DNA from 2 places in the Bradyrhizobium sp. WU425 genome. Region 1 is predicted to be linked to the other one. Evidence: predicted binding sites of a transcription regulator. Region 1 holds the regulator's gene; the other holds the start of a gene.

The links. Region 1 encodes LexA, which represses DNA repair genes until DNA is damaged. Its sites were predicted from a motif close to TGTTCNNNNTGTGTTCNG; they were not measured.
Region 2: a site for LexA is predicted at 11,201-11,218, ahead of BcanWU425_RS08305 (nucleoid-associated protein). Genes of this name have one in related genera too.

The regions. Positions count from the first base shown of each region.
Region 1 covers NZ_CP088089.1:4,072,553-4,088,390, reverse strand. The annotation lists gene BcanWU425_RS19850 (alpha-hydroxy acid oxidase) at 1-454, shown strand, start outside; gene BcanWU425_RS19845 (HAD family hydrolase) at 469-1,095, shown strand; gene BcanWU425_RS19840 (hypothetical protein) at 1,263-1,454, shown strand; gene BcanWU425_RS19835 (molybdopterin molybdotransferase MoeA) at 1,693-2,904, shown strand; gene lexA (transcriptional repressor LexA) at 3,081-3,782, shown strand; gene BcanWU425_RS19825 (hypothetical protein) at 4,276-4,710, shown strand; gene BcanWU425_RS19820 (ComEC/Rec2 family competence protein) at 4,849-7,128, opposite strand; gene BcanWU425_RS19815 (DUF2171 domain-containing protein) at 7,224-7,457, opposite strand; gene BcanWU425_RS19810 (nuclear transport factor 2 family protein) at 7,542-7,928, opposite strand; gene BcanWU425_RS19805 (glutamine--tRNA ligase/YqeY domain fusion protein) at 7,948-9,624, opposite strand; gene gltX (glutamate--tRNA ligase) at 9,791-11,218, shown strand; gene gltA (citrate synthase) at 11,414-12,718, shown strand; gene BcanWU425_RS19790 (ROK family transcriptional regulator) at 12,896-14,074, shown strand; gene BcanWU425_RS19785 (ABC transporter substrate-binding protein) at 14,132-15,418, shown strand; gene BcanWU425_RS19780 (carbohydrate ABC transporter permease) at 15,415-15,838, shown strand, end outside.
Region 2 covers NZ_CP088089.1:1,729,463-1,745,300, reverse strand. The annotation lists gene BcanWU425_RS08345 (ATP-dependent Clp protease adaptor ClpS) at 1-1,568, shown strand, start outside; gene BcanWU425_RS08340 (hypothetical protein) at 2,009-2,215, opposite strand; gene BcanWU425_RS08335 (hypothetical protein) at 3,095-3,277, shown strand; gene BcanWU425_RS08330 (S10 family peptidase) at 3,615-5,165, shown strand; gene BcanWU425_RS08325 (B12-binding domain-containing radical SAM protein) at 5,494-6,687, shown strand; gene BcanWU425_RS08320 (hypothetical protein) at 6,633-7,079, shown strand; gene BcanWU425_RS08315 (radical SAM/SPASM domain-containing protein) at 7,091-8,311, shown strand; gene BcanWU425_RS08310 (Fic family protein) at 9,324-10,871, opposite strand; gene BcanWU425_RS08305 (nucleoid-associated protein) at 11,228-12,277, shown strand; gene BcanWU425_RS08300 (hypothetical protein) at 12,237-13,670, shown strand; gene BcanWU425_RS08295 (DNA methyltransferase) at 14,153-15,838, opposite strand, start outside.

The DNA of each region.
Region 1 (15,838 bases):
CAAGGGCATCGCGACGCCGGAGGACGCGCTGATCGCGATCGATCACGGCGTCGAATGGATCTACGTCTCCAACCATGGCGGCCGTCAGCTCGATCACGGTCGCGGCGCCATGCACGTGCTGCCCGAGATCGTCGACGCCGTGAACGGCCGCGCCAAGATCATGGTCGATGGCGGTGTCTGTCGCGGCACCGACATCGTCAAGGCGATCGCGGCGGGCGCCGACCTCGTCGGCATCGGCCGGCTGCAATGCTGGGCGCTGGCGGCGGCCGGCGAAGCCGGCGTGGCGCGCATGCTGGAACTGCTCGAGGACGAAGTGCTGCGCTGCCTCGGCCTCTTGGGTGCGACCTCGTTCGCCGAGGTCAACAAATCCTGCCTGCACCAGGCGACCGCAACCAACGCGCCGAGTGTGTTCAGCGCGTTTCCGCTGTTCGACCACGAGCCGTATCGATACTGAGTGAAAGGACGCAGGTGACATCGCTCTCTCCCGGCAGCGCGGATGCGCTCCTGTTCGATCTCGGCCGCGTCGTGCTCGATATCGATTTCTCCAAGGCGATCGCCTGCTGGGCGGGACATGCCGGCTGCAAGCCCGAAGCCATCGTCGCGCGCTATGTGCGGGACAGCGAAGCCTATCGGTTGCACGAGATGGGGAAGATCAGCGATGAGGACTATTTCGCCTCATTGCGAGCCTCGCTCGGAATCGGCATTTCGGATGCGCAGTTCCTGGAAGGCTGGAACGCGATTTTCGCCGGCGAAATGCCTGACATCGCCGAGCTGCTGCCGCGCGCAGCGAAACAGATGCCGCTCTATGCTTTCTCCAACACCAACCGGCCGCACGTGGACCATTTCTCGAGGGAATATGCCGACCTCCTCGGCCATTTCCGCGAGCTGTATTTGTCGTCCAGCATCGGCCTGCGCAAACCGGATGCGGAGGCCTTCGACCACGTCGTTGCGGCGATCGGCGTGCCCGCCGGGCGCATCGTGTTCTTCGACGATCTTGCCGAAAACATCGAGGGAGCGCGCGCGCGCGGCTTGACGGCGGTGCATGTGACCTCGCCGCGTGACGTCGGGAACGCATTGAAGGCATTGGGCATTTGACGACGGTCCGTTGTCGCGAAACCCACGACGGCACGGCCCGACGGACCAATTTTGAAAAATTGAGGAACCGGATCACTTTGTACATTTTTATACAGAGTTCCGGGAACGGAATACCGCCTTCCGGACTCTTAGAGTCCGTTGGGACTTCTACGGACGGATGCATCATCGTGCTGGGCAAAACCTACCTCACCAAGCAGGCCTCTCTTCTTCTTGAATTCGCGAGGACAACTTCAGATTCGGACCTTTCCGCCAAGCTTGTGAGCAAGGCCGCCGACCTGAAATCCCAAGCCGACCCGCTGCCCGACAAGGATCAGGGATCCAAGGCGCCCGACGTAACTCCCGGGCAGGCAGGGAGCTGATCGATTCAGGCCATGGCGCGTTCTCGCCTTGCCATGATTTTCGTCGCTTCCATGACCACTCTCCTGCCGATCTGTGACCTCCTTCGGATCATGCCGCGACGCGCTTGATCCTGCCTTCCGGAACAATGTGAAGGGGCGGGATGACTGTGCCTGCTCAGCCGCTTTTGCCTCTGCGCCTGCGCTCGGCTAGAAGACGTGCGGAACATTCGCCCGAACGTGCCGAGCAGGAGTTTTCGCCGTGGCCTTGATGCCGGTTTCTGACGCGCTTGCCGCGGTGCTGGCGGGTGCAGAGCCGCTGCCGGAAGAAATGATTTCCCTCGACGAGGCCTACCATCGCGTGCTCGCGCGTGACGTCGTGGCGCGGCGCACGCAGCCGCCGCAGGCGATGTCGGCGATGGACGGCTACGCGGTGCGCGCGGCCGATGCCGCGACGATCGATTCGGAGCTCACCGTCATCGGCGAAGTCGCAGCGGGCCGACCGTTCGAGGGGACGGTCGGAGCCGGCGAGGCCGTGCGGATCTTCACCGGCGGCGTCGTTCCCTTTGGCGCGGACGCCGTCGTGATCCAGGAGGACACGGTCGCCGCCGGCAAGCGGATCACGATCAAGGAAGCCGCAATCGCCGGCCGGCACATCCGCCCCGCCGGCGTCGATTTCCGCGAGGGCGACGTGCTCCTGCGCAAGGGAAGCCGTTTGACCGAGCGAGACCTCGCGCTCGCCGCCGGGATGAATCATCCGCACCTTGCCGTTGTCAGGCGTCCGAAAGTCGCGATTCTCGCCACCGGCGACGAGCTGGTGATGCCGGGCACCACGCCCGGCCACGGCCAGATCGTCTATTCCAACGGCTACGCCCTGCACGCGCTCGCCCGCAGCGAGGGCGCCGAGACCATCGACCTCGGTATTGCCGCCGACACGCTGGAGGCGACCACCGCCGGCATCCGCCGCGCCCGCGAGAGCGGCGCCGACGTCCTGATCACGACCGGCGGCGCATCGGTCGGCGACCACGATCTGGTCCAGCAGGCACTGCGGGACGAAGGCATCGCGATGGCGTTCTGGAAGATCGCGATGCGGCCAGGCAAGCCAATGATGCACGGGCGACTCGGCGCAATGGGTGTGATCGGCCTGCCGGGCAATCCCGTATCGTCCTACGTGTGCGCTTTCCTGTTCATGGTGCCGCTGATTCGCGCCCTGTCGGGCCGTTCAGTGATTCACCATCGCCGTGAACGCGCCGTGCTCGGCCGCGACGTCGGCGCCAACGACCAGCGCGAGGACTATCTGCGCGCGCATCTTGAGGAGCGTGACGATGGCACACGCGTCGTTGTTCCCGTCAATCATCAGGACTCTTCGCTGCTTGCGAATCTCGCTGCAGCACAGGTACTTCTCGTCCGCGCACCATTCGCGCCGAAGGCCGAAGCCGGCACGGCTTGCGAAGTGTTGCGGCTCCCCGTCTGAGCGCCCCCGCAACGCGCGTTCCGCGCACTTTGCTCTGTTCACGGTAAATTAAGCAGTTGCGGAACATGTATCGAACATATAGTGTCTGTTCATGATTTGTTTCGAGCATGCAGCGGCTTATGGCCGAATTCAGCGTCTCGGAATCGGACGACATCAACCGGGGGACTTTGGTCGAGATGTTAACGCGCAAACAATACGAGCTTCTGCGGTTCATCAGTGAACGTCTGAAGGAAAGCGGCGTGCCGCCCTCCTTCGACGAGATGAAGGATGCGCTCGATCTGCGCTCGAAGTCGGGCATCCATCGCCTGATCACGGCGCTCGAGGAGCGTGGCTTCATCCGACGCCTGCCCAACCGCGCCCGTGCGATTGAAGTCATCAAGCTGCCGGAGCTCCAGGCAGCCGCTGGCAGCCGCCGCGGCTTCACGCCGAGCGTCATCGAGGGCAATCTCGGCAAGGTGCGTGCGAGCGCGAGCCTGCCCGCTGACGAGGGCGAACGTCCCGTCGCGGTGCCGGTGATGGGCCGCATCGCGGCCGGCACGCCGATCGAGGCGTTGCAGACCCGCAGCCATACTATCAGCGTACCGCCTGACATGCTCGGCTCGGGCGAGCATTACGCGCTGGAAGTGCGCGGCGACTCGATGGTCGAAGCCGGCATTCTCGACGGCGACATGGCCCTGATCCAGCGCAACGAGAGCGCCGATACCGGCGACATCGTGGTGGCGCTGATCGACGACGAGGAAGCGACGCTGAAGCGCTTCCGCCGTCGCGGCGCCTCGATCGCGCTCGAGCCCGCCAACGCGGCCTATGAGGTCCGCATCCTGCCGCCCAACCGGGTGAAGATTCAGGGCAAGCTGATCGGGCTTTACCGGAAGTACTGATACCGGGAGTCTTTCTATCGGCAGTACTTCATATCGGAAGCACTTCATGCCGGAGGTGCTTGGCGCCTCGCGCGCTTCCGATCGGCATCGCCGGTCAGAGATTGGAGCGGATCATCGTCCGCTCCGGCTGGATAGCCTTTCTGGTTCTGCACAGACTATCCGGCCCCTCCTCCAACGCTGGCTCCTCGCCACGCCGACGAAGCAGCACCGCTTCAAGCAGCACCGCTTCGCGGCTCGGTTGTTCGAGGAAACAGCGACCAGCGGTCAAGTTCGGCCGTTGCAGCCAAGTTGGCAATGTTCGCGTACGCGCCTCCCGAATGCATCGCGGCGAGCTTTGTTCCTATTGAATTCGGGAAAGATAATGTGATCGCGGCTTGCGGAAGCCAGCCGCAGATTTGCCCACAACCAAGCAGAGCGTTCGTGCTTCCACTCTGATAGAGGCCTGCGCCTCGATAAGAGACGCGGGTTGCTATCCCAGCATGAGGAGCACCCGATGTGTGACTACAGCCTACATGCCGTCGCGTCGCGCCCCGCCGAAGTCGGCGAGACGATCGTCACGACAAGCTTCCGCGGCACCTCGACGCGCGGCTTCGCCTCTGCAGCCGATCCGTCTGTTGCCGTCTGCCTGCTGCCGGGGACGGAGCTCGCCTTCGCCGACGACGTCCGCTACGACAATCGCTGGATCTGGACGCGCACCATCAATTCCCGCGTGGGCAAGTTCGGCAAGATCGATCCGCACGTTCCCGACCGCCATCATGATGCGATCGAATTCCCCGACGGCAAATACGTGCTGGTGACGCAGCTCGTCGAAGGCCAGCGCGCGACGGTGCTGCAACTGCCGGTGACTCAGTCGGTCACCGAGCGCGAGCACAAGGCGCAGATCACCGCCGACAGGCAGCCGACCGTCACGCACCTGCCGATCGGCTGACAGAGCCGCCCTCCGGCTACGAAGTCGGAGGTCAGGATTGAATCGCCATCGCCGGCCGTGGCCGGCGAGATGGTGTGGTTTGCACCCCGCGAATCCGAACGGACGCACCGAACCACTGCGTTGCTCCGCACCATCAGATCAATCGTCGGCTTGCAGATCGGTGTCCGCCGGCGTTGCGTCCTTGATGCGAGGCGCGGTCGACTTTGGCGCGAGGCTGCCGTCGAAATCACCCTCGCCGGCGCCGGCCGGCAACCAGGGGCGGCTCGTGCCTCTCGCCCTCACTGCCTGAACCACAAAACCGTCACCACGCTGCGTCAGCGCCAGCGCGCTCTGGCTGGCGAGCCGCTGCCGATCGACCACCATCGCCGCGCAATCGGGCGGCGCGGGACGTGTCGTCACCACCAGGGCGGCCCGACTGCAATCGTCTGCGAGAGCGTCGACGCGCAGTGCCAGCGCGACCAGCCTCCCGTCGGCCAGTGGCGTCACGCAGCCGGATTCGTCGCAGGACACGCCATCGGCAAGCGAGGCTCTGCCCGCATCGCGCGGATCGGCGTCGGCAGCGAGCCATTCCTTGAGCAGAAAGCTGTCCTTGTTCGTCCTGATCAGGTGCAGATATCCGTCCCTGCCCCGCACCGCGACGCTGGCGCCATCCCCGGCAATCAGGATGTCGGGCTGCCGCGCCGACAGTCCCCAGAGGATCGCTGCCAGCAGCACCAGGGCGCCGGACCAGCGCAGCGGCGTGCGCAACAAGCCGAGCACAATGATTCCCAGGCTCGCCGCGATCAGCGGCGCGATCCCGAACGCCGGGATGCGGCCCACCGCGCCCGGCAAGGACGCGACCCAGCGCGAGACCGCGACCATCCACTCGATGCCAATCCCCATCACCCACCAGAACACGCTGTCCAGCCCGAACGGCGCAGCAAGCAGCCCCAACAGCCCCGCCGGCATCACCAGCGCAGAGACCACCGGCATCGCGCCGAGATTGGCGAGCACGCCGAACGGCGTGACACGGTGGAAATGAAAGGCGGCATAGGGCGTGGTCGCAAGTCCCGCAATCAGCGAAGCCATGAACAGCATCGCAATCTCGCGCCCACCCCACATCGCAATGCGCGCAGTCGCCGAATTGTCCGGCGAGGCAAACAAATTGGGCATGCCGATCTGCACCAGTGCGACCAAGCCGAGCGTTGCCGCAAACGACATCTGAAAACTCGGATGCACCAGCGCTTCCGGCGCGACCGCCAGCACGATCAGCGCAGCCACAGCAAGCGTGCGGAAGGTGATGGCGCGGCGATCGACCATCACCGCGATCAGCACCACCGCCGTCATGAAGAACGACCTTTGCGTGGCGACCTCCGCGCCCGACAGCAGCAGGTAGAACGCAGCGGCGACCAGCGCGGCGGCGGCCGACCATTTCTTGATGGCGAAGCCGGCCGCCAATCCGGGGATCAGAGCGAGCAGCGCGCGCACCGCGAAGAACACGACGCCGGCAACGACGGCCATGTGATAACCGGAGATCGAGAGCACGTGGCCGAGGCCGGAGATGAACATCGCATCGTTGACGGGCGTGGTGATCGCATCGCGCCGCCCGGTGAGCAGCGCGGTCGCGATCGCCCGATTGTCGCCGTCGAGCGTCGCCCGGATGCGGGCATCGATCGCATCGCGCAGGCCTTGCATGAAGGCCGCGTAACGCAGCCGTAAGCCGCCGGTCTCAGGCGGCGACGCCACCGTGATGGCGCCCATCGCGAAGCCGGAGGCGCCGATGCCCTGGAAGAACATGTCACGCGAAAAGTCGTAGCTGCCGGGCCGCACCGGCGCGAGTGGCGGCATCAGCCGTGCCTTCAGCTGAACGAAGCTACCGACCTCCGGCGCGGTGCCCTTGCGGACCGACAGGCGCACGCGCTCGAGCCTGACGTCGCTGCGCTGCGCCTCCATCGCCGTGACGCGCAGCACGAAACGATCGGTACGCTCGCGGATGTCGCGAGCCTCGACGAAGCCCGACAACGACACCGAATAGAGCGCCCTTGCCAGCACCGGGTGGGCGATGCGCGCCGTCTTCCAGGTTGCGACGGCAAAGCCGGCCGCGACCGCCGCGATCATGATGGCCGGGGCGAACAGCCGGCTCCGCCGCAACAGAGCCGCGCCAAGCAGGAGCGCGATGGCGGTCGTGGCAACGACCCACAGCACCGGCTCATGATCGGCAGAGAAATAAAGCGCGATGCCGCAGCCAAACGCGACGGGCACCCACGGCAACAGCCGCCCGGCGCCCGCCTCGGCGCGCAGCCAGGCGCGGAGGGTCTCGGCCAGCGATGTCCAGAGGTCGAGGCCTGCAGGCGCGAGGCCGCCCGCGGACGCGGCGCGGCCCGCGGGCCACGTCCCCGCGATCCCCTGCGATCGTACCGGCCGGCCCGGCTCGGCCATTCCCTGCACTCGATGATACGCAACGAAGCCAGAAGCTACCGGAACGTGCAGGTGGGCGGATAGCGGTACGGATCAGGAACGAAGGGGCGCGGCCGCTACTTTTCCTCTTCCATCGTCACGGCCACATCCGCCTTGGCCGACAGCCTGACCTTGTTGCCCTCGATATCGGCGACGAGGCCCTTGTCGATGAAGTGATGATGGCCCTTGTGGCTGCCCTCGCCGCTGTCCTTCTTGGTCAGCTTGATGCGATTGCCTTCGACCTTGTCGACGGTGCCGATGTGGACGCCGTCGGCGCCGATCACTTCCATATGCTCTGCGATGTTCTGCATGGTGGGTTCCTTGTTGGACCCACCCCAACGCGCGGGGAGCACGTTCGTTCTCTCACGAGAATGACGAAGCCGTGTGCCCGCTCGTCAGATCAGCGGCGCCTGCGACGAAGCATGGTGATTGACGATCTTCCACTCGCCGTCCTCGCGCATGATGACCCAGCTCATCTTGACCGAGAAATCGGGGCGTTCGCCGGCGAGATCGAACGAGATGGTCGCGGCCATATTGATCAGATCAGGACCTGCCTGCGCCGCCGTCACCTCGGAAAACACCGCGCTCGGCTTGCGCCAGCGCGGCAGGCCGTTGAAATAGTCTGCGACGCCGGCCCTGCCCCGGTAGAGCTTTGGGTTGGAGCCGAAGAAGAAGGCATTCCTCGCATAGAGCGATGAGAGCGCGGCCGCATCGAGCGTGGCGAAGCCGGCGCGCCATTTCGCGATGATGCCGGAAACGATAGCGTCGGCTTCGTTGCTCATTGTGGTCTCGCAGCTCTTTTCAGCCTTTGGCAACTTCCTTCGCGAACGTGTCGCGCAGACCGATAGTCCTGGAAAATACCGGTCTGTCGGACGTCGAGTCCTTGTCGCGCACGAAATAGCCCTGGCGCTCGAACTGCATCGGCTCGGTCGAATTGCTTTCCGCGACCGATGCCTCGACGCGGGCATTAGCGAGAATTTCCAGTGACTGCGGATTGAGGTCGGCGGCGAAGTTCGAGGCGTCCGGGCTCGGTTTGGCAAACAGCTGATTGTAGATGCGGATTTCCGCGGGCACGGATGTCGCCGCCGGCAGCCAGTGCATGGTGGCCTTGACCTTGCGGCCATCGGGCGCGTTGCCGCCCTTGGTCGCGGGATCGTAGGTGCAGCGCAGCTCCACCACCTCGCCGGCATCGTTCTTGATCACGCCGGTGCACTTGACGAAATAGGCGTAGCGCAGCCGCACCTCGTTGCCCGGCGACAGACGGAAGAACTTTTTCGGCGGGTTCTCCATGAAGTCGTCCTGCTCGATATAGAGCTCACGACCGAACGTGATCTTGCGGGTGCCGGCGGAGGGATCATCCGGATGGTTGATCGCCTCGAGCTCCTCGGTCTGCCCCTCGGGATAATTCTCGATCACGACCTTGAGCGGCTTAAGCACCGCCATGCGCCGCTGCGACGTGCGGTTCAATTCCTCGCGGATGCAGAATTCCAGCATGCCGACGTCGACCACGCTATTGGCTTTCGCAACGCCGATGCGCTTGACGAATTCGCGAAGCGCGGCCGGCGGCACGCCGCGGCGGCGCATGCCCGCCATGGTGGGCATGCGCGGGTCGTCCCAGCCCGCGACATGGCCCTCGCGGACGAGCTGGGTCAGCACACGCTTGGACAGCAGCGTGTAGGTCAGGTTCAGCCGCGCGAATTCGTACTGGTGCGGCTTCGAGGGCACCGGCAGCTTCTCGATGAACCAGTCGTAGAGCGGCCGATGGTCCTCGAACTCCAGCGTGCAGATCGAGTGCGTGATGCCTTCGATGGCATCCGACTGGCCGTGGGCATAGTCGTAGCTTGGATAGATGCTCCACTTGGTCCCGGTGCGCGGATGGTGCGCATGCAGGATGCGGTACAGCACGGGGTCGCGCAGATTGATGTTGCCCGCACCCATGTCGATCTTGGCCCGCAGCACGCGCGCGCCGTTCGGGAATTCGCCCGCCTTCATGCGACGGAACAGGTCGAGGTTTTCATCCACGGTGCGATCGCGGAACGGCGAGTTCTTGCCGGGCTCGGTCAGCGTGCCGCGCGCGAGACGAATCTGCTCCTGGGTCTGGTCATCGACATAGGCGAGCCCGTCGCGGATCAGCTGCTCCGCCCATTCGTAGAGGCGGTCGAAATAGTCCGAAGCGAAGAACAGGTTCTTGCCCCAGTCGAAGCCGAGCCAGCGCACGTCGGCCTGGATGGAATCGATATATTCCTGCTCTTCCTTGACCGGATTGGTGTCGTCGAAGCGCAGATGGCAACGGCCCGGAAACTCTTGGGCGATGCCGAAATTGAGCGCGATCGACTTGGCGTGGCCGATATGGAGATAACCGTTCGGCTCCGGCGGGAACCGGGTCACGATCTCCTTGTATTTGGCCTGCTCGAGGTCGGCCTGGATGATGTCACGAATGAAATCGCGCCCAACCTCGTTCGCCACCGGTTCTGTCATTACGAAAATCCTGTAGGGAAATCAGCGGCCCTTCTGCCAAATTCCCTTGGCTGAGCCAAGGGCTTAGGCAAGGTCTCAAGCAACCCCTGGCGGTCCGCTGCCGGGCTTTAGTTATGCTCCGGTCCTGTTATATACCACCGCCTCCAATGCATAGGCCCTGCCAAGAATGACCTCTCCCGTCGTCACCCGTTTCGCTCCTTCGCCGACCGGCTTCCTCCATATCGGGGGCGCGCGCACGGCGCTATTCAACTGGCTCTATGCGAAGAAGCACGGCGGCAAGATGCTGCTCCGGATCGAGGACACCGACCGGGAGCGCTCCACCGAGGCCGCGATCGGCGCCATCCTCGACGGCCTGAAATGGCTGGAGCTCGGCTGGGATGGCGACGTCATCTACCAGTTCAGCCGCGCCGCCCGCCACCGCGAGGTCGCCGAGCAGCTGCTCGCCGACGGCAAGGCCTATCGCTGCTACGCCACCGCCGAGGAGCTCACCGCGATGCGCGAGAAGGCGCGCGCAGAGGGGCGCACGCGCCTCTATGACGGCCTGTGGCGCGACCGCGATCCGGCGACGGCCCCGACCGACGTAAAGCCCACCATCCGGCTCCGTGCGCCCCAGACCGGCGAGACCGTGATCGAGGACCAGGTCCAGGGCCGCGTGGTCTGGCAGAACGAGAATCTGGATGACCTCGTCCTGCTGCGCGGCGATGGCAACCCGACCTACATGCTCGCTGTCGTGGTCGACGACCACGACATGGGCGTCACCCACGTCATCCGCGGCGACGACCATTTGATCAACGCGGCCCGCCAAAAGCAGATCTACGACGCGATGGGCTGGACGCTGCCGAGCATGTCCCACATCCCCCTGATCCATGGCCCGGACGGCTCAAAGCTCTCCAAGAGGCACGGCGCGCTTGGCGTCGATGCCTACCGCGCCATGGGGTACCTCCCGTCCGCGCTCCGCAACTATCTCGTCCGGCTCGGCTGGAGCCATGGCGACCAGGAAATCTTCTCGACGGAGGAGATGATCGCGGCGTTCGATCTTGCCAGCGTCGGCCGCGCAGCAGCGCGCTTCGATTTTGCCAAGCTGGAAAACCTCAACGGCCACTACATCCGCAATGCCGACGATCAATCACTCGTGAAGATGTTCGAGGACGTGCTCGACCACGTCGTGCCCAGCCGCGACGAGCTTAAGGCCAAGTTAAACGACACCACGCGCGCGCAGCTCCTGAAGGCCATGCCGGCCCTGAAGGAGCGCGCCAAGACGCTGATCGAGCTGATCGACAGCGCCTATTTCATTTTCGCGGACCGGCCGCTGGAGCTTGACCCGAAGGCGGCGGCGCTGCTGACGCCTGAGAACCGCAAGCTGATCGGCCAGCTTCATTCCGCGCTGGAGAAAGTCGAGACGTGGAGCGCGGCCAATGCGGAAGCCGCGCTGCGCGCCTTTGCCGAGGAAAATAGTCTCAAGCTCGGCGCGGTCGCCCAGCCGCTGCGGGCCGCGCTGACGGGACGGACGACGTCGCCCGGCATATTCGAGGTTTTGGACGTCTTGGGACGCCAGGAAAGCCTGGGCCGGCTTAAAGATCAGGCCACGGAATAGGCCTAGGACCGCGCTAAGGACCGGGCCCAAGGACCAGGCTACGACGTAAGTCGACCATGCGTGGCGCCATCTTGCAGCGCACACAGCAATAATATACCCATCTCAGCCGTACCTTCTGGAACATCCGGCCTGCCCCGCGATATCTCATCGGGGCCTCCGGGTCCGGCCCGTTTCACCATACATCGGGGACCTCTGATGGACGCAAAACCAAGCAATAAGACCGCCACACTGACGGTCGGAAACAAGAATTTCGATCTTCCGATCCACAGCGGCAGCGTCGGGCCCGACGTCATCGATATCGGCAAGCTCTACGGCCAGTCCGGCCTGTTCACCTACGACCCGGGCTTCACCTCGACCGCGAGCTGCCAGTCCAAGATCACCTATATCGACGGTGACGCGGGCGTGCTGGAATACCGCGGCTATCCGATCGAACAGCTCGCCGAGAATGGCGACTTCCTCGAGACCTGCTATCTGCTGCTGTTCGGGGAGCTTCCGACCGCCGCGCAGAAGAAGGATTTCGACGACCGCGTGATCCATCACACGATGGTGCACGAGCAGATGGCCCGCTTCTTCCAGGGCTTCCGCCGCGACGCCCATCCGATGGCGATCATGGTAGCGGCTGTCGGCGCGCTCGCCGCGTTCTATCACGACTCAACCGACATCAACGATCCGAAGCAGCGCATGATCGCCTCCATGCGCATGATCGCCAAGATCCCGACGTTGGCTGCGATGGCCTACAAATACACGGTCGGCCAGCCCTTCGTGTATCCGAAAAACTCGCTGAAGTTCGCCGAGAACTTCCTGCACATGTGCTTTGCCGTGCCGTGCGAGGACTACAAGATCAACCCGGTGCTGGCTGACGCGCTGGACAAGATCTTCATCCTGCACGCCGACCACGAGCAGAACGCCTCGACCTCAACCGTGCGTATCGCCGGCTCCTCCGGCGCCAACCCGTTCGCCTGCATCGCGGCCGGCATCGCCTGCCTGTGGGGCCCGGCCCATGGCGGCGCCAACGAAGCAGCGCTCGCGATGCTCGCCGAGATCGGCTCGGTCGACAAGATCCCCGAGTTCATCGCCAAGGTGAAGGACAAGAACTCTGAAGTCCGCCTCATGGGCTTCGGTCACCGCGTCTACAAGAACTACGATCCGCGCGCCAAGATCATGCAGAAGATGTGTCACGCCGTGCTCAAGGAGACCGGCCATGGCGACGATCCGATGCTGAAGGTGGCGCTCGAGCTCGAGAAGATCGCGCTCAGCGACCAGTACTTCATCGACCGCAAGCTCTACCCGAACGTCGACTTCTATTCGGGCATCACGCTGAAGGCGATGGGCTTCCCGGTCTCGATGTTCACCGTGCTGTTCGCGGTCGCCCGCACCGTCGGCTGGATCAGCCAGTGGAGCGAAATGATCGAGGATCCGCAGCAGAAGATCGGCCGTCCGCGCCAGCTCTACACCGGCGTCACCCGCCGCGACTACGTCGCGATCAACAACCGGAAGTAAGCTCGAGCCCATCACGGCTTTCGAAGCGGCGCCATCACAAGATGGCGCCGCTTTTGTTTGCGCTGAGACAATCTTGCTGCCGCGCACAACAACAAGTCAGCGCAATGCCTCGGCCGACGCTTGACGTTGAGACGCTTCGCGCGCAAATTCTTACTCTAAGTAAGAATGACGACAGGGATGGAAATGCCGGAGCAGCCGAGAAGTCGGCGGCAGACGCGTGCTGCCATTTTGATTCATCTGCTTCAGTCAGGCGCGTCGTTTCGCCCGCCGCTGGCCAAGGCCGTGCGCCTGTCGGAAGCGAGCCTGTCGCGCATCCTGTTGGATCTGAAGGCCGAAGGCCTGATCGAGGAAGTGCGGCGCCCTGCCCCTTATGTCGGCGGCCCGACGGGCCTCGTGTCACTCGATAAAGCGGTGGCGCTCGCGGCGTTCGAGCTGACCACTCAGCGGCTCAGCGTCGGGGTCGGGGGCCTGTCGGGCGAACTGCACTACACCGGGCATGTGCCGCTGCCGAAGACGCCGACCGTCGCGACGGTCGGCCGGGCGTTTCGCGAAGCGATGACATTGCTGCGCGAGTGGACGCGGCGTCGACGTATCCCCCTCGCACAGATCGGCGTCTCGATCCCGGGTCTCGGCCGGCTGGGCGCGTCAGGCAATCCGATCATTCCCTGCGATGTCGGGCGGATCAGCGAGATGTTCGGCGAGACGCTTCCCGGCGTGCGGGTCGAGTTCACCAATTCGGTCGTCGCGCACGCCATCTTTCACCGTTGCCGCACGGAGCATTATCCATTCAGCGGCGCGCATCTCTTCGTCTTCGTCGGTCAGGGCGTCGCGGGCACCTGGATGGATGACGCGGTCGAGGACGATGCCCTCCAGCCGGTCGAGCTCGGCCACATGGTGTTCGGAGCCGACGGACCAATTTGCCGCTGCGGTCATCATGGCTGCGTCGAGGCTTATACGTCGCTTCCCGCTTTGGCCGAGCTTCTTGGCGTCGCGGAAGCCGAGTTGCTTGAGCTCGGCAGCGAGTGGGTGACCGCGATGCCGCTCTCGTCGCGCGTGCGGCAGGAATTGCGCCGGCGGCTGTTCCGGCTTGGCCTTGCGATCGGCAATACGCTGAACGTGAAGCCATGCAAGGGCGTCGCGATCAGCGGCTGGCCGTCGCTCCTCACCGAGGACGATCGCAACGCGCTCGTCGAGGGGATCGACGCCAGCCTGTTGGGCGGCCGCAAACACGCGCAAGTGTCGCTCGCTTTCGTGCCGCCGTCGAACGGCAACGATCCGCGGGCGGCGCTGGCATTCGCATCTTTCTGCCTCGCTTGCCGCGGCGGCATGCCGGCCGCATCGGCCGAGGCCGCCTGACGTACCTGATGCCGCGCGGCTCTCGCGCGAAAGAGTTCACACCGGGAGGAAATTGCCATGCCGATCACGACAACAAGGCGCCAACTGCTCGCCGGATCTGCGGCCGCGCTCGCGCTGCCGGCATTCGCCCGCGCGCAAGGCGCGATCAAGCCGCGTCTGACTGCGATCTCGCAATGGTCCGCAGGTAGCGATGGGGCGGCCATCACGGCACTCGGCAAGAAATTCGAGGAGAAAGGCGGGGTTTGGCAGCACTCGCCCGTCCCCGGCTTCACCACCGAGATGATGAACAAGCTGCGTGCCCAGATCATGGCCGGCGATCCGCCGGCCTGCTCGCAGCTCAAAGGTCCCGAGATCGCGGCCTGGTCCAAGATTGCCCCAACCGTCGATCTCGATGCCGTCGTCGCTGCCGCCGGCTACGAAAAGGTTGTCGCTCCGGATCTTGCAAAATTGCACAAGCCGGGGGGCAAGTGGATTGCACTGCCGTTGCAGATCTACAGCACCAACATGCTGTTTCTCTCCAAACGCGCGATGGACAAGGCCAAGGCCGACAAGGTCCCCGTCACATGGGCTGAGTTCAACGACCTCGCCGAGAAGATGAAAGCAGGCGGCGTCCCCTATCCCATCGCCAACGGTGGCACCCGCCCGGACGACGGCCAGAAATTCGAGGCCGCTTTGGCGGGCATCAGCCCCACCGCTTACCGCGCAGCCATCATGAATCTCGACAAGAAGGCCCTGGAGGGCCCCGAGATAAAGGCTGCCTTCGTACAGGTGCGCAAGATTGCCGACTGGATGGACCCCAACGTCGGCGCCCAGCACTTTTCGACCAACTTGAAGCGCTTTGTCGACGGCGACATGGGGATGATGATCATGGGCGGGTGGGCGCAGGGCGTCTTGCGCAACGCCGGCTTCAAGTTCGAGGACTTCATCATCGCCCCGGGCCCGAGCGACAATAGCAAGCCGGTCTTCCTGTTGAATGCCGATGCCTTCATATTCTGGCAGCGCAAGGAGCCCGACCTGCAGGCCGGCCAGACGCTGATGGCCCAGCTCGTCATGGATCCGGCGATCCAGACTATGTATTCGCAGATCACGGGATCGATCCCCGTGCGCACCGATGTCGATCTCTCCGGCGAAGGCTGGTCGGACGGGCAACGGCGGACCGCAGCAGCCCTGAAAGACGCGATTGCCAGCAATCAGGCCGTCCTCAGCCTTGCGCACAACATGGCGCAGGAAAACGGCATGACCGCAGCGATGATCGACGTGATCACGGAGTACGTGAAGAACAAGACGATCAAGCCGGAGCAAGCGGCCATACGCCTCGCCGAAGCCGTCGAGAGCTCACGTTGACGATCGCCGTCTCGACAACACCGGGCCGGCCGGCAGCCTCTGGCTGGGTACGCCGGCTGCCTGAATATCTGACGATCTGGGTGCCGCTGCTGTTGTCCGCCGCGCATCTCATTGCGTTTACGCTGTGGACGATCTGGATATCGTTCACGCCGTCCACTCTGGTCCCGGTCTCGGGCTGGGTCGGCTTGCGCAACTATTCTGCGGTCGCCGCATCGCGGAACTGGCAGATTGCCTTGGACAATCTGCTGCTGTTTGGCAGCGCCTTCGTGTTGCTGAGCCTGGCGACCGGTCTCATCCTTGCGATCCTGCTCGATCAGCGCATTCGCGGCGAGAACCTGCTGCGGTCCATCTTCCTCTATCCTCTGGCGGTGTCATTCGTGGTCACCGGCACGGTCTGGAGTTGGCTGCTCAATCCCGGCC
Region 2 (15,838 bases), 2.3 Mb from region 1:
CTCTCGGTTTCGTGGTACGCCTGCTGCGCGAGGTATTCGACAAACAGGAGCGGGATGCCATTGCGCTCGCCAAACTCGTCTCGCAGCATGGCAAGGCCGTCTGCGGACGCTATCCTCCCTCAGTCGCAAAGGCGCTCCTCGAGGCGGCGCGAGAGCGTATCCGAGCTGAAGGATGTCCCCTGCTGATCACAGGCGAAGCCGCGGGCGAAGCGGACGGCCCCGACCTGTCCGACGTGCAATTCGAATATGCCTTCGAAGCCCTTGAGTGGCACTTCACCAATATACCGCCGAGCGAACTCGCCACTACTGTGCGGCAATTCCCGGGCCACATGCAGGCCGATGTTCAGGTCGCGGTCGATAAGCTATTCGCCGATCCGGTCCGCTTCTTCGGCGCCTATGCAGAACATAGGTACGAGACGCTTTCATTCGCTCGGATGAAAAAGCGTGGACAGAATGCGATTTCGCTGGTGCCACCGCAATATCACCAGGTTGATACTGGCGAGACGGCGCCGGTCAAATGCCTGTACAATGGACTGTGGCTTTGCCGGGCGAGCGACTTTTTCTATGCCGTCGTGCTCTCTACTGAGTTCGAGTTCAAGCAAGAGCCGAGGATCCGGATTGAAATCGTTGCCCCTGCGGGGACTGGCGGCGAAGCCTTTGTTCAGCGCAGCTTTGACGAACTGGAACGGGCGGTACACGCGGCACGTTCTTATCGCGGCAAGATTCTCTCATTCGAGAAAGGTGCGGATTACAGCGGCCGCTCAAGAGGCATCATGGTGCATCGATTGGCACCAGTGAGGCGCGAGGACGTGATCCTGCGGGAACAGGCTATCAAATTGCTCGATCGCAACGTGTTGAGTTTTGTCACCACGCGTGGCGCACTCCGCCGATTCGGCCAGTCGACCCGCAAGGGCATCCTGCTCTATGGCCCGCCCGGCACCGGTAAGACCCACACCATCCGCTATCTCGCCACCAACCTACCGGGACACACCACGCTAATCATCACCGCCGAAGAGGTCGGTGAGCTGAGTGCCTATATGGCGCTCGCGCGCCTGCTGCAGCCTACCATGGTGGTGATCGAGGATGTCGATCTGATCGCCAGCAAGCGCGACGACTTGACAACGTGTGAGGAGGCCGCGCTGAACAAGCTCCTAAATGAAATGGACGGCTTGAAGGAAGACGCTGACATCCTCTTCGTGCTCACCACCAACCGCCCCGAGCAACTCGAGGGCGCCCTGGCCGGTCGCCCCGGCCGCATCGACCAGGCGATCGAGATGCCGCTGCCTGATACGACCGGCCGCGACAAGCTGATCCGGCTTTACGGCATGGGCCTGCCGCTTGAGGCGGAGATCGTAGCCGAGACGGTGCGCCGCACTGAGGGCGTCAGCGCCGCTTTCATTAAGGAGCTGATGCGACGCATTGCGCAATCATGCATCGCTCGTGACGGCGGAAACTCAGTGACCACAGCTGACATCGAGGAAGCGCTCGACGACATGCTGTTCACCGGCGGCCGCCTCAACGTGAAGCTCTTGGGTGGGGCCGGAGCGATGGCTGCGGGGTCTGAATGAAGGCGAAGGGAGGAAGATCACCCGCCAAGGGCTGCGCCAACTCCCGCATGCGCCGGGTGTCGACGACGCGTCTATGATTGATGAGCGGCGAGGCGGTTCGTGAACGCGAACCGCCTCGACAATCGCCCGCTCAACCGTCGCTCGCAATTCCTGTTCCATGCCGGCCTGCCCCCTACAGGCGGGCTTCGATATCACGAAGGCAACGCCTCGCCACAGGCGACATGCAATGAGCAGAGCAGATATGCGGTAGCATGGAACTCTTATCGGAAGAGCAGGCTGGAATGGCGCACTTGTCGGACGATCAATTGGAGCTTCGCCATCCGTCAAGGAACGAGAACGGCTGCGAGATTGCCGGCGAAAAGTCCCTCTGCGAAAGCGTCCACCTGGTAGTACATGCGCATGCAGTTTTCTCCGGCCGATGGCATCGGCTGACTCATACCTCATGATGGGTCCGACGAGCCGACAAGACGCGACACCAACTCCTTAGTTGCACGATCGGCGTTTTCGGGATTAGTGACGTCAATTCGCGGTACGCCGTGCGCCTTGGCAGCTTCAGCCAAGGCTGTGTTTTCGCGCAGCGAGCGTTCCACGAACTTCTCTATTGCGGCTTTCACTTTGTTCGCCTTGTTCCGAATACCGGCTCCCATGCACGATACGCTCGGGCAGGACGGGATCTTCAAACGTGGAATCACACAACCAGAGCATCGCCAATCTCCCAGTCAGCTAGGTATTCAGGGCGAAGCGCAGCACTTTGAAATATAAAACCATCTCCCATTTGACGTTGCGCTCTGATCTTCTCCCGAATGATTGGCCGCATATTCTCATGATGCACCCGGAGGAACCAATGGATCGTGTCATTCGATTGACGATGATAGAATTCTACTACGGCGTCCGGCTCGCCGGTTCAGGGTCGCCCTGGATGACGCCCTAACATGTCGGTCGAAATCACTGGCAAGCCGGTGGCCAGGCCGATGCGTTGCGCACAGGTCGACTTCCCGACATGCGAGGTACCAATCAGGAATAAGTTTTTCGGTTGGGGTGTCACTGAATTGTGTCGCTAGCGTCACGAGAGCAGAACCACTGTTTTGGCAAGCCATCGCTTGTCACGAGGAGACCTCGCCGGCTGGAAGAGCCCTCTCTGGGGACGGCTCTACCACGGCGATGCACTCCCAACCACGGCAAACGTCAAGTCTCTTCCCCGACAAGACCACCGCCATCTGGAAGCGATGGAAACGGCCTGTCAGATTCTTGATCCGGCTCGAACAGTTCCGCTCGACTCGATTGAACTCACTACCGCCTGATGTCCGGAGATCCATATCAGCCCCCGTTGCCGACGCCTGAATCTCAACCGCTAACTGATTCTCACAGGACATCGCCCGCGACCGTTTGAATTAGACACGTTTCTGACTCAGTAAGACTAGAGCCTGACCGGCGAAGCCGGATGCGCCATGCAAAACGGAAATGCATCGTTCTCTCCACTTGCAAACAAGATTTGAAAACAACCATGCCACGTATCATGATCAGGAATGACTGCACGATACGATATTCGAGCCGAGACGAACGGCTGGACGGTCTACGACATCCGCACTGGTTTTGCTGCGCTGATCAATGACGTCGCCCAAAATGGCCTTCCCCTGGAAGACGCCGACGACCTGGCCGATCTGTTGAATCACCTACAATCAGAGCAAGCCTACGTCAGCGGTCACTAAGAGTTTCGCGGGCGCCGCGATTTTCGCTCTGGTCGCCGCCCTTTGGTGTGGCGGAGGATAAACGTGTATCGACGGGAGCTTCCACAGGTTTTCGAACTTCGCGACTTGGTCCACTATTCATCATCGCGAGACGCGTATCTCCAGAATTTTGAGAAATCGCTGTCGGAGATCCCTCAAAAACTGAAGCAGTTCCCGCGACATCGAGCGTGCACCCGCCGACGGTGACAACTGCTGACTCTAGTAGGTTTGTTGTTCCCACGCATGGGCTAGTGACTAGGTCGTTTTGACAGACACGCCTCGCGCACCAACAGTGCAGACCCTGCACAGGAGAACCTCTATGTCGTCGACTGCACTGCGCAGCACCTCTCTTGCGTTGATCCTTTTTGCCTGCGGGATCATGGAGAGCGTGCGGGCAGACAATCCGCCGCCGCGCGCCAATGCCACAACGCCGGCCGGCCAGAACGGCGGCCCCGGCGAACGCGCCGGCCAAGCGCCGAGTACGCCGTCGGCGGCCGAGCAGCATCGCCTGCCGCCGGACTCCAGCACCAGGCAAACGCTTGATCTCCCTGGGCGAACGCTCTCTTTCATCGCGACGGCCGGCTCCATCCGCCTGTTCGACGAGAAGGGCGAGCCGGAGGCCGACATAGTCTATACCTCCTATCAGCTTGACGGCACCGATCGCGGCACGCGCCCGGTAACGTTCTTCTTCAACGGAGGACCGGGCTCATCATCGGCCTGGCTGCAGCTCGGCAATGCCGGACCGTGGCGGCTGCCGATCAATGCAGACGAGGTCACGCCATCCACTTTTCCGGAGGTGAGGCCAAACGCGGAGACTTGGCTCGATTTCACCGATTTGGTGTTTATCGACCCCGTAGGCACAGGCTATAGCCGTTTCGTGGGGACCGGCGATGATGTGCGCAAGCGGCTCTTTTCCGTTGACGGCGACGTGAACGCGCTCGCGCTGGTGGTCCGTCGCTGGCTCGAAAAGCATGACCGGCTGTTGTCGCCGAAATACATCGTGGGTGAAAGCTATGGGGGCATTCGCGGGCCAAAGGTTGTGCACCAGTTGCAGATGCGGCAGGGCATAGGCGTCAAGGGCCTGATAATGGTCTCGCCAATCTTCGACTACGGCCAATATGCCCGCACTGGCCTGCTGCAATACATCGCAACACTGCCGAGCTATGTCGCGACCCAGCGTGAAGCCGAGGGTCCGGTAAAGCGAGCCGATCTCGCCGACGTGGAAGCTTATGCACGCGGAGAGTTTCTGATCGACCTCATCAAAGGTCAGGCGGACAAGGAAGCGACCACGCGTCTGGCCGACAAGGTCGCGGCGCTGACCGGCATCGATCAGGCGGTGAGTCGCAGGCTCGCGGGCCGCTTCGACCTCGCCGCGTTTCGCCGTGAGTTCGATCGTAAGAACGGCAAGTTAATCGGCAAATATGACGCTTCAGTGCGTGGCCTCGATCCGTATCCGGACTCGGATTTCTATCTTTCCGGCGATCCGTCGAGCGACAAGCTGCTCGCACCTCTGACCAGCGCCACTGTCGATCTCCTTACGCGCAAGCTAAACTGGCGGCCGGACGGCTCCTATGAGCTAGTCAACGGCGCGGTCGGGCAGGCTTGGGATTACGGCCGCGGGCCTCCGGAGTCGCTGTCGGAGCTGCGCCAGATTCGCGCAACGGACCCGAAGATGAAATTGCTAGTCGGGCACGGCCTGTTTGACCTCGTCACGCCTTATCTCGGATCACAGATCGTGCTCGACCAATTGCCGCCATTTGCCTCAGCACCGCGCGTCAAACTCGTAGTCTTTCCAGGCGGCCACATGTTCTATTCACGAGATGGCTCGCGCCACGCGTTTCGTGCAGAGGCCGAAGAGATTATGAAGTAAACCCGCACCGCGAACTAGGTCACAAGCATGCTCGTGTTCGCACGAGCATAGTTATAGATGAAGCTGCTCATGGCGCCGGCTTCGAGGCAAACTCCTTGGATGGCCGTGAGATCGATCTCTTTGCCGACCAGCCAGCTATGGATATCGCTTGGCAGGGTTAAGCTGCTGTCTTCGGCAATGATCTTGCCCTTGCCGTTGACTACGCTGTCGTGGTGAATCTCCTCAGAGAGCTCTGCACAACTGGCATCTTAGGAGCGTCAATGGGAAGCACCTCTGAGTGTCGTTCACAGCTAGTCGTAACTGTACACGGAATACCGAGAGGCTCGCGTTGCGCGAGGCAGCCTTACCCTTACGCGGTATTCCGCCGATAGTTCTGGCTACGCCAGCGCCGATCACGCACCGTACCGCCGAGGAAAATTTGGCGCTCGGTTACCTGGCGAGTATTCTCAGAAGCAAGGGGGCGAATGTCCTAATCATCGACGGTTGGCTGGGCGGTCTGACGAGTGACGAGATCGCAGATTCGATAGCCCGGCTGCCAGTTCCGCTGTGGATCGGATTTTCCTGCTACCGATCCAATATGGCTCGGGCAATCGAAGTCATGCAGCTGCTTCGTCAGCGTGGTCTACAAACCCCGACGATCGCCGGCGGCTACGGGCCGACGTTTCACCCGGATGAGTTCCTGAACGCTGGGTTCGACGTCGTGGTCCTCGGCGAGGCCGAAGAAACTGTCTGCGCGTTGAGCGAGCACTTCGCATTCTGTAAACTGGACCTCTCTGACATTTCAGGTATCAGCTACAAACACGACGGCAGGATCGTTCGTAACGGGCTCAGGCCAGCGGCCGCGAACCTTGACGCCATACCTTTTCCTAGCCGCGACACGATCCGCGCCTCACTTGAGCGGCGGAGCGCTGTGCACGTGCTTTCGTCACGCGGCTGCGCGGCCCACTGCACGTTCTGCTCGATCGTTGCCTTTGCGAAGGTATCGGATGGTTCGCATTGGAGGCAGCGTTCGATCGAAAACTACGTCGACGAGTTGGAGCAGGTTAGCCGGCTCGGGGCGACGTGTTTCAAAGTCATCGACGACAGCCTTATTGAGCCGCGTCGAGACGAGCTGTGGTGCCGTGAACTTGCCGACGATATTCAATCGCGAGGCCTGCGCGTAAGCTTGCGAGGTTCGATCAGAGCGGATCGCGTGACCGACGAGGCAATTAGGCAGCTCAAGCGGGCGGGCTTCTTCGCGTTTTCGTGCGGTATTGAGAATTATTCGGAATCCGCATTGAAGAGGATGGCGAAGAGTGCAAGCGTTGATCAAAACCTGCAAGCCCTTGATGTCTTCAAAAACACGGCATCTACGTGCAAGCCGGGCACATTCTCTTTGATCACGGCACGACGATGGAAGAGTTGCGGGAAAATCACCGTCGCATGTCGGACTACTTTTGGACGATCAGCAAGGGAATTTTCTCCGAGATGTATGCGGCCGAAGGAACGCCGTTCACGAGGCTGCTGCGAGAACGCAATCTGATCGACGCCAACGAGGATGGGACTGGCAACCGAAACTATCGTCTGGCCGCCGAAGACGTGGTTCAGGCCTATACGGGCCTAGAGCGCTGGCACAAGAGCCATCTTCGCCCTTACGACAAAGCGATCGACGCCATCAGCGCGCCAAAGGCATTCGAGGACGAGGAACTGGTCGAACTCCACGCGCTTGCGACCGAACTACGGCGGCACGACCTCGCCTTTATGGAACTCCTCCTGGACGCCGTTGAGTCGGGTGAGCATGACGTCCATGGCCTTGTTGACGCTCAGGTCGCAGGGAACAAGATCAAATACCAGACGCTGGCGACACGGGTTGACCACGCCTACGCGTCGGCCGGGCTGGTGTATGACGCCGACGCCAATCCTTTCTTCGGATGAGAAGGCTCAAAATGTCAAAGCCATTCGCGATCAGCTTCGACCGGCTCGAACACTATAACCTCAACGTGGGCCCGGTGCAGGAGTTCGGCGACCTGCCCGAGTGCGAGGTTGCGATCAAGACTATCGGCTGGACGCTGGGGAACGATTGTCCATATTGCTGTACGCACTGCTACAGCATGAATGCTAGGGAGAAGGGGAGCGACCTTACCGTCGAGATGATCGATCGGATCGTCGATCAATTGAAGAAGCACGGCGTTGAAACGGTCAATCTCGGCGGAAATGAACTGCTCTTCACCAACGGATCGACCCCCAAGGCGACCTTGCTGCCCTACATCATCAGGAGGCTCGCGGACGAGGACATCCTGGTGGGCCCCACGACCAGCGGCATATCGTTGGTGCGGTTGTACAAGGATCACTATCGGGAATTTCGCCTGTTGAACGATTGCGACGTCTCGTTCGACTCGCCGTTCGAAGACGAACACAATGAAAATCGGGGAGCTAGCATCTTTCGGCAAGCTGTGGAGGCGCTCGATATCTGCCGCCGCGAGGGCATCTCGCGGACTTGCATCATGGCGGCGATGAACTGGAACTTCTCCATCGGGCACATTGAGCACCCGCCAAGTTGGCGAAATCGCACGACGCCAACGTTCCGGATCAACCCGATCAAGGCGACCGAGCCCGCGCATGTGAGGATCGCGCTTCCGCCGAGCATGTACTATGCCGGTTTCGCCCGGCTGATGGAGTTGTGCGATCCCGTGGACCTGGGCGAACCTCCCATCGCGGCGGTGACCAACACCTCGGAGGCTCGGCGATGTCCTTGCGGAGGAACGTCATTCAGAATCCACTCGATCTCGCCAGACGGCAATGTCCATGTGAGTCCTTGCGTCTATCTACATGACTACGAGTCGGAATTCGATCTGCTGACGAATGAGCTGTCGGAGATCATTTCCAGCCCGCAATTTCGGGGGTTCAGGCAGCGCAACGCAAATCCGGAAATAGTCGAGGGATGCAGCGGGTGCTCGTTGCTCGCCAAATGCGGCGGGGGATGCGTGGCCAGGTCATATCTGTATCGTCGGCACATGACGGGCGGCACGACCATGCTTGCGCGCGATCCCTATTGCCCGGCTGAGCAAAGGCCACAGCAAGCCTTTCCACAATCGCCAGCTCTGAAGCGAGAGGAGCGATTGGTTCACATGGACTACTTTTGTACCTGGATCGGCCAGCCACACTAGCATCGTCTTGACGACTTCGAGGGCGGGTTGATGTTGAGAAACTTAGCAACCATAGGAGCTGACTATGGGTGACGCACTAGGTGAGCGCGGCAAACCGCACCCCGTCCCGACGTGCTTGGGAAAGCACACTGAATAAAGCAAGAATATATTTGGAAGCCTTAAGCTCTCGATATGAAGAGCCCAACGCCTGTGCGTCGTGCAACATGCGCAAGGCATGCCACTGATGATCTAGCGGTGACTTCAAATACGCTGATGCCTCTGAGAATACGCTGGTAGCGGCGCCACTGAAGAATGCTGCGGCGTCCAGGACAGATGCCGCTTGTGGGACACGCTAGAGAACAGTCGATATTGCGTCGCGCGTTGCCGGCTTCGGCAATGGCGCACAGGCAGTGACGAGCGAACGCGGCAGCCCCAGCCGTGGGGCGGCAGCGGCACCGAGAGTTTGGGGTCTCGATCGCGGTCCCCGGGTCTCGTCCGGTGTATCAAGCTGCCGCGCGTAGGTGAGGACTCCGCGTGCGTGCGCCGAGTAGCCGTTGCCTTCAAGTTGAGCGTGCCATGCCGGCAGGCCGGAGCCGGCTGGCTCGATCTCGAGATAAACCAATCGGCTGGCCCCGGTGTCGCGCCCGCAAAGTGGCCAAATCGGGCTGGTGTCGTCACTACGCGCAGGAGCGCGAATGGTTTGGTCTGTTCAGCACGAAACCCGTCCAAGAGCCGCGGTCCGGCGCCATCAACATAGTCGGCATCGATGCAATCAAATTCGAAGGATGCACGGCGATGAGCGCTCGTGCTCAAGGAATCCACGCGCGAGACGCGCGCGTACAGTCCTCTGCGGGGAAACTCTGGCGGGATGCGGATAAAGAAGAAAAAGAAGATAACCTCCCAGGGTCAAAACTCACCGATGCGGCGCGTCTTAGCTGCGACCACGCCGACAGAGGGCGCTGTTTTTTATCAAGGGCTCGACCAGCATCTGAGCCGACAGGCCCCATTCAATGAAGGTGGCACCCTGACACAGTCAACTCGCCGTTCCAGAGTCTTTCGAGAAGGCCGCTTGATAAAGCTCCTCAATCCTCGTGACTTCATCCGGCGTTAGTTCGGAGAATTCGTTGTCGCGGGCACGCTTTGAGAGTTGCCCTCCATTCTGTTGCAGGAATCCGAAGAGGTTGTTGAGCGTCCGCTCCGGCATTTCGATCATGTTCTCGATGCCCGCGCGGAAGGTATCGAAGCTCCGTAAAAATTGCGTTTCCTTTGGAAGATCTTGTTCGATGGTCCTCTGCACGCATTCGTACAGAAACTCGGCGTGGGGCGTCGCGTCAAAGAAACGATAAAAATCACCTGTATCGTTCAAGACCTTGACGTTGCCCTGTGGGGTCGACTCCCATTCAACACATGGAAGCAATCTAGTCGAATAGCTTTCCAACACGCTCTTGTATTCGCTAATCTTGTCGAGAATCGCGGCAGAAACCGGAAAGTGGATCCCGGCGGGATTGAATCCGCGCCGTGCCAGAACATGGTGCATCAGGTATCGGTGAATGCGTCCGTTGCCGTCCTCGAACGGGTGGATGTAGACGAACCCGAAGGCGAGCACGGCGGCAGCGACGACAGGATCAAGCTCGTTTTCCGCCGCATGATCGAACGCGATCAGTGCGCGCACGAGGGAGGGGATATCTTCGTGACGCGCGCTGATATGATCCGGGATAGGTCTTTGCGTCTCGCGTTCATGCTCGCCGACGAAACCACCTTCGTTCCGGAAACCAAGTTTCACGAAGCGCTCATCGCCGATCACGATGCGCTGCAGGCGCAAAAACTCCGCCTCGTCGAGCGGTGCCCGTCCCGCTTCACCGATGACCCTGCCCCATCGCTGGATACGGTCCTGTGGCGGTCTCTCTCCTTCAATGACGTAGCTTGACTTTGAATCCTTGAGGAGAAGGAAGGCGGCAGTTCGCGCGAGCAGATCCTTCGGGACTTGGCTCACCACGACACGGGCGCGCTCCTTGAGATCCTGCGCCATAAACTCGCCCAGTGCTGGAGTCTTGAAAACAAGCGGGCAGAACTCCAGTGTTCCTGGCAGATTGTTGCGGACGCGGTGCCGTGCCGAATTCTGCCCGGAGGTAGCGTATTGGAGTTCGGTATCGACGGCATCGACGTAAGAGACCTTATCTGCCGCAGGCAGATTGAGTTGGCGCTCCAACAGCCATTCATGGAGAAACCAGATACGACGCGTGTACAGACCGGTCGGCTTCTGTCTTACAAGGTCCGCAACCTGATCCTCGTTCACGGCGAGGAAAAGCCGCTTCAGGATTGCAAGATCGAGTCCTTCATTCTTGAGAGCGAAGGTGAGATGTCCCTCAAGCGTCGCGTCCGGCGCATGGCGTGGCGTATAGATGCGCCATCCCCCTTGCTCAATGATCCGGTGCTTTGTTCCGATGGCCGAAAGCAAGCGCGGGACCGGGGCGGATAGGTTGTAGGCGTCAATCAGCGCAGCATAGCCAGCAGGAGTTGCCACTTCCGGCAGCCTCCGGTCATGAAAAATACTCACGGGCCCTGAAAACTCTATTTCCATTGTCCCAAATCCGTGAAAAACCTTCTCGGTCGTGAATTTCACTCTCAATTTGGCCTTTGAGCCGCAAAAACCTTTTACACCGTGAAAAACACTCACACAACACGGAAAATGTGAAATGTCTTCGCGAAAACCGTTGGGGTTCTCCCTCGCCCCACCCAAGGGAACACTTTTGAGAGGACCAGCAATCCATTTAGCGGCGTGGCGGCTCGTTCACCGTTCAACAGACCGGCGCCCGACCACACGTTGGGGGTGGAATTCTTAACAAGGTGCAAGATTCTTAACGGAACACGACGCAAATTTTGGAATAAAAGAGCGGCGTGATTGCGATCAGTTCTCTTTTTGTTCTATGGTGATGAATGGCCTTCCTTACTGAGCAGGAACTCGAAAGCCTGCGCATCGATCAGAGCGTTTTTCATATTGTCGGCCCGGGAGAGGAACATTTTCAGCTACTGACTGCGTTCGATGCCGGTCGACACGCAGCTTTTTTCCTGGGCCGCGTCCGATCGGTCAACAGCGGAAACCGATACGAGTTTCTCGCGGACGCGCCGGTGCGGGCGCAACTGGCGCGGATCAGCCGGGATAGGGCAACTTTCCAGGAGGAAAGCGAGAAACTCGCGACAGCGTTCAATGAGGCTCACGGAGGCAGCACGGCTGTCGGTGCCTTCTTGATCTTCTCGCTGTCTTGTTCAGGTGGCCGATTATATGCACTTCTGAAATTCGAGGACGAAAAGGTTCTCAGCTACGACTACGACGTCAGCCGCGGCCGTTCGGGCAAGCCGAAGCCGACCTTCGGCGAGATTGAGCGGACTTTTGTCCAGAACCGCAATGCCCTGCAGAAGGCCGCGCTCATCAAGCTCGGCAAAGAGCGCGACGAAATCTGCGTTGTCGATCGTCAAAATCCGCAGCGGCCTGCGGCCTATTTCGAACAGTTCTTGCTCGTGCGACGCCAGCGAACGGAAGAGGAGCTGACAAGGACAATCGTCGAGGTCACGCGCAACATTGCGCACAAGCACAAAGACATACTTCCGCAGGACACGATGAAAAATCTGGCGCAACGCCTCTACGACGCCAGCCAGTCAGGCGGTTCTGTCGACGGCGAAAGTGCTGAAAATTGGCTGAAGAGCATTTTCGGGCCGCTGCCTGATGATAGCCCCGTGCTGACCGACTTCAAGGCAAAGCTGAAGCGCGAAGGAATGGCGGGCGAATCGTTCGTGCTCCAAAAGAACGCAATTCAGGCTCCCAAGAACCGTCGCGTTGAGACGGCAAGCGGGGTCAAATTGACCTTCCCTGTCGGTTTGATGTCTTCAGTCATTTCGGTGAACCGCGACAGGGGCGAGATTATCATCAGGGACAAGATCACACTCGATGACTTCGAGATCAACACATCTGGTCGAACGCGTACGTGAGCTTGTCGCGAACGGCGCCGTGGCGGACGAACGTATTGACGCCCTCGTGTTGCGAGGCCGGCTACCGTCCGTCGATGCGCAGGTCGCCTGGCTCGGCTTCGTCGACGATGTCCCACCGCCGTTCTCGTCCTTGCAAGTCTATAATCCGGGTCTCGGTGGTGATCTCGTTGGGGGTGATATCTTTGATTCGACCCGTGAGATCGTGATCACGCTCGGAAAGCCAACTGCCGACGGCTGCGCCTTCTTTATCTTCCAGTCCGACATCCCACAATATTTGGCGCAGCGAACTGTCCTTCCGCGCCTCGCGATCGCCGACTTCAATTCCACTCAGGCATTTCGCGCACGAGGATTGGAGTTCGCTTCATGGGATTTCGCGCAAACGCCACCGCGAGCCGAGCCTTTGCTTGGGTCTATCGACCCCACTCGCTATGTTCGTGACTTTGTCCCCGACCGTGAAATCGTTACCGATCTCAATCCCTGGCTATTATTGGCCGCGCCAGCGGTTTCATCGCCGGCGTACCAAGCTTGGGAAACGGTTTCTGCCCGCAGACTGTTGGGCGGTCTCGTCTCCCGCGCCTGGCTCGAGGATGGCCAGGTCTGGCTGCAAGCGGCGGCGACGCCTCCGATCTATCGCATTAGAGCCGATGATCCTGCCCTGCCCGGCGCTCGTTCTCGGTTGACTGAATCCGCCAACTGGGTTTTTCTTTCGGGGACAGATGTCGAGGCACGCCACCTGCTCTTTTCCGGTGAGTTGGCTCGGGCCAGCCGTCCTCAGCAAGATCTCGCCATGACATTGGAGCAGGCGCTTGAGGCTGCCAAAGCTGCCTATGAAGCTCACGTTCAATCATCGAGCCGCGAGACTCTGAAGGCGCTCGCCGATCTCCGCAAGACCGTGATTGATGAAACTCAGAAGGTAGCGCAACGGGCGCAGGATCTTGCGGCTACGCTCTGGCGCGACCTGGCCGTCTCGGCAGCGCCTTTTATACTGAAGATCCTGGGAGATGCGGCCAAGACACCGGGTCCTCTCATCTCTTCCTTATTCTACTTTGCGGCCGCCGTATTCATCGGCCTGTCGTTCGCATTGCAGTGGCGGATCAATGGCGCGTTCTTCCAAAGCCAAGCCTCGTCCCGACGGAGCTGGATGCAAAGTCTTTTTAGTTACATCTCCGTTCGCGAGCGGGAAGAAATCGCTGAAACGCCGATCGAACAAGCGATGAAGAATTATCGGGAGACCCGCGGCGTACTGCTTGTTGTCTATGTACTGTTGATCGGAGCTCTCGTTGCCGCCGGTGTCCACACTCTACACGATGTAACGCCCTCACCTTCGAGCCCCGCTACAGGCGTCGCGCCCAGCCCAGGACCAATTCCGCGGCCTCCGGCAAAGCCGCCGTAAATTCGAGCGTTTCAAGATTTCTACTAGCCGCGTATCCGCGATCGAGATCCAACAGGGCTTGATAATAGTCGAATGCAACTGCGATACCGTCAAGATTGCTTAGGTCGACATATCGATTCTACTTACGGACATCCGAGGTCGCTCGCGTACGACAGCGCTCATCAGCGGCGGAATATTTCGGACACCAAGGGCGGCGAGGAACTTTTTCGCGAATGCGCCAGCCACAGTGAAGCATCGCGCTGAGGCTATTTGGCGAATAGGGCAAATATCGAATGCTAAGGTCAGCCAACCCCTCTACGGGGCGCTCCCAGACTCGCGCATGCGTTAAATCCGGGCGGCCCGCTACTATCCTACTTATTGACGCCACTTGGCTTCAAACAGTTCGAAAATGCCTCTATTCCGGGTTGGCCGAAGACAGTCCACTTTCGATTTGTCCTAACACCGGTGCAGGTACCTGCACGAGACTAATCGGCGACGGACCTTCAACCGACATTGACCGGCACAAGTGTCATCGTGTCGTTTCCGAAGATATCGATTACCTTCACCGCCACGGTGTATCGGCCCGGCCGATCATAGGTGTGCACGGAGGTTACTAGCTCAAGTTCGCGGTTCTGACGGGTCCGGAAACTTTGCCATTCATTCTCAAATATGTAGCCTCCGGTCCATCGCTCCTCGAATTGCGGCATAGCCATTTCACCCTGCGGCGGCTCAGATCCCGGCAGTGAAGTAACCCCGCCAACTCCTGAACCTACCGCGACCTTGATGATTTCCTTGCGTTGCATGTAATCGAAATCCACCGCCCAGTAATCCACCCAATCGGTCCAGTGTTTGGTGAGCTTCTCTTTCTTTACAATCCCGTCCTTGCTCTTGCTCACCTTGTACAGTTGTCCCCGATCGCAGATGACGTCGTTCTTGCCCTCTTTCATCGCAGCAATCGCGGCCTCGGCCGCTCCCTGGGTGTAATAAACGGAAAAATCGGTGAGTTCGATTTTGACGGCCAGCTTGTTCTTCTTTTCATATCGCGGCGTTGCCTCGACGAAACTAACGTCGTGAAATACCACCTGCCCCTTATCTACTGCCCGCTTGTCGAAAACTTCGGCCGGAATGTATTTAGGCACGAGATCAATGCCCTTGCTTCGCGCCTCTTCGAGAACAGCGGGAAACAATCCCATCTCGAATTCAAAAGCCAACACGTCAACACGGGATGCACCACGCTTCCGACACTCCATTACGACTTCTTCAACGAACAAGCGTCCTACTGGCAGATTGATTGGGCCTATCACGACTAGGCGCCCGTTACGTGCGCCGTGAAAAAACCCGTCTTGCGCTTCCGCGCCCCCGTTTCCGCCAAAGCCCGTGGCCTTGTAAGCTCGCAGAATCAGATCACGAAATTCGCCCTCTTTTTGCGCAAGGACTTGCGCTTTCTGCGCTCCAGTCAATCGCCCCGCGACATTCAGGTAGGCCTGCCGCTCGTAACGGCCAAGGTTCAGCACCTCGAAAGCTCGAAACTCCTCTTCTGCAAGCTTCCTTTCCCGCTGCACCGCGATCAATCGCTTTCGAGTCGTGTGGATCGCAAACTTGCCCAGATCGGTGCAAATCCATTTGCGTCCAAGTTTTTCAGCGACGGCCGCAGTAGTTCCAGAGCCGCAGAAGAAATCTGCCACGAGATCATTCGGTTTGCTGTTAGCAGAAATTATGCGCTCAAGTAGCGCCTCTGGCTTTTGAGTGGGATAAAATAATCGTTCATCCGCTTGAGAGTTAATGGCGTCGATGTCGGCAAACACATCGCCAATTGCAACACCCGGCATCTCATCTAGGTATCTCTTATACGCAGGGACAGCGTTCGGGTTTGTCTTAACGACTCTGCCCTCAGCGACAAGCCTCTCCATTTTGTCTCTGTTGTATCGCCAGAATCTGGTGGTACCCATCAACTCGTATTGAGGATGTCCACGCGAACCAGCACCGGGCGCTGTCAAGTTGTCGAGCCGGTACCTTCTGCCGTCGGGATCGCGGTACGAATATTTCGTTTTAAGATACTCTTCGTCATAGGGTGTGAACTGTTGATTGAAGTAGGGCTTTGAGCCGGCTGATCTCGCATAGTAAAAGATGATTTCGTGAATGCGAGGCCAATTGAATGCTCCTTGAGTATAATCGTTCTTTGTGGTTGT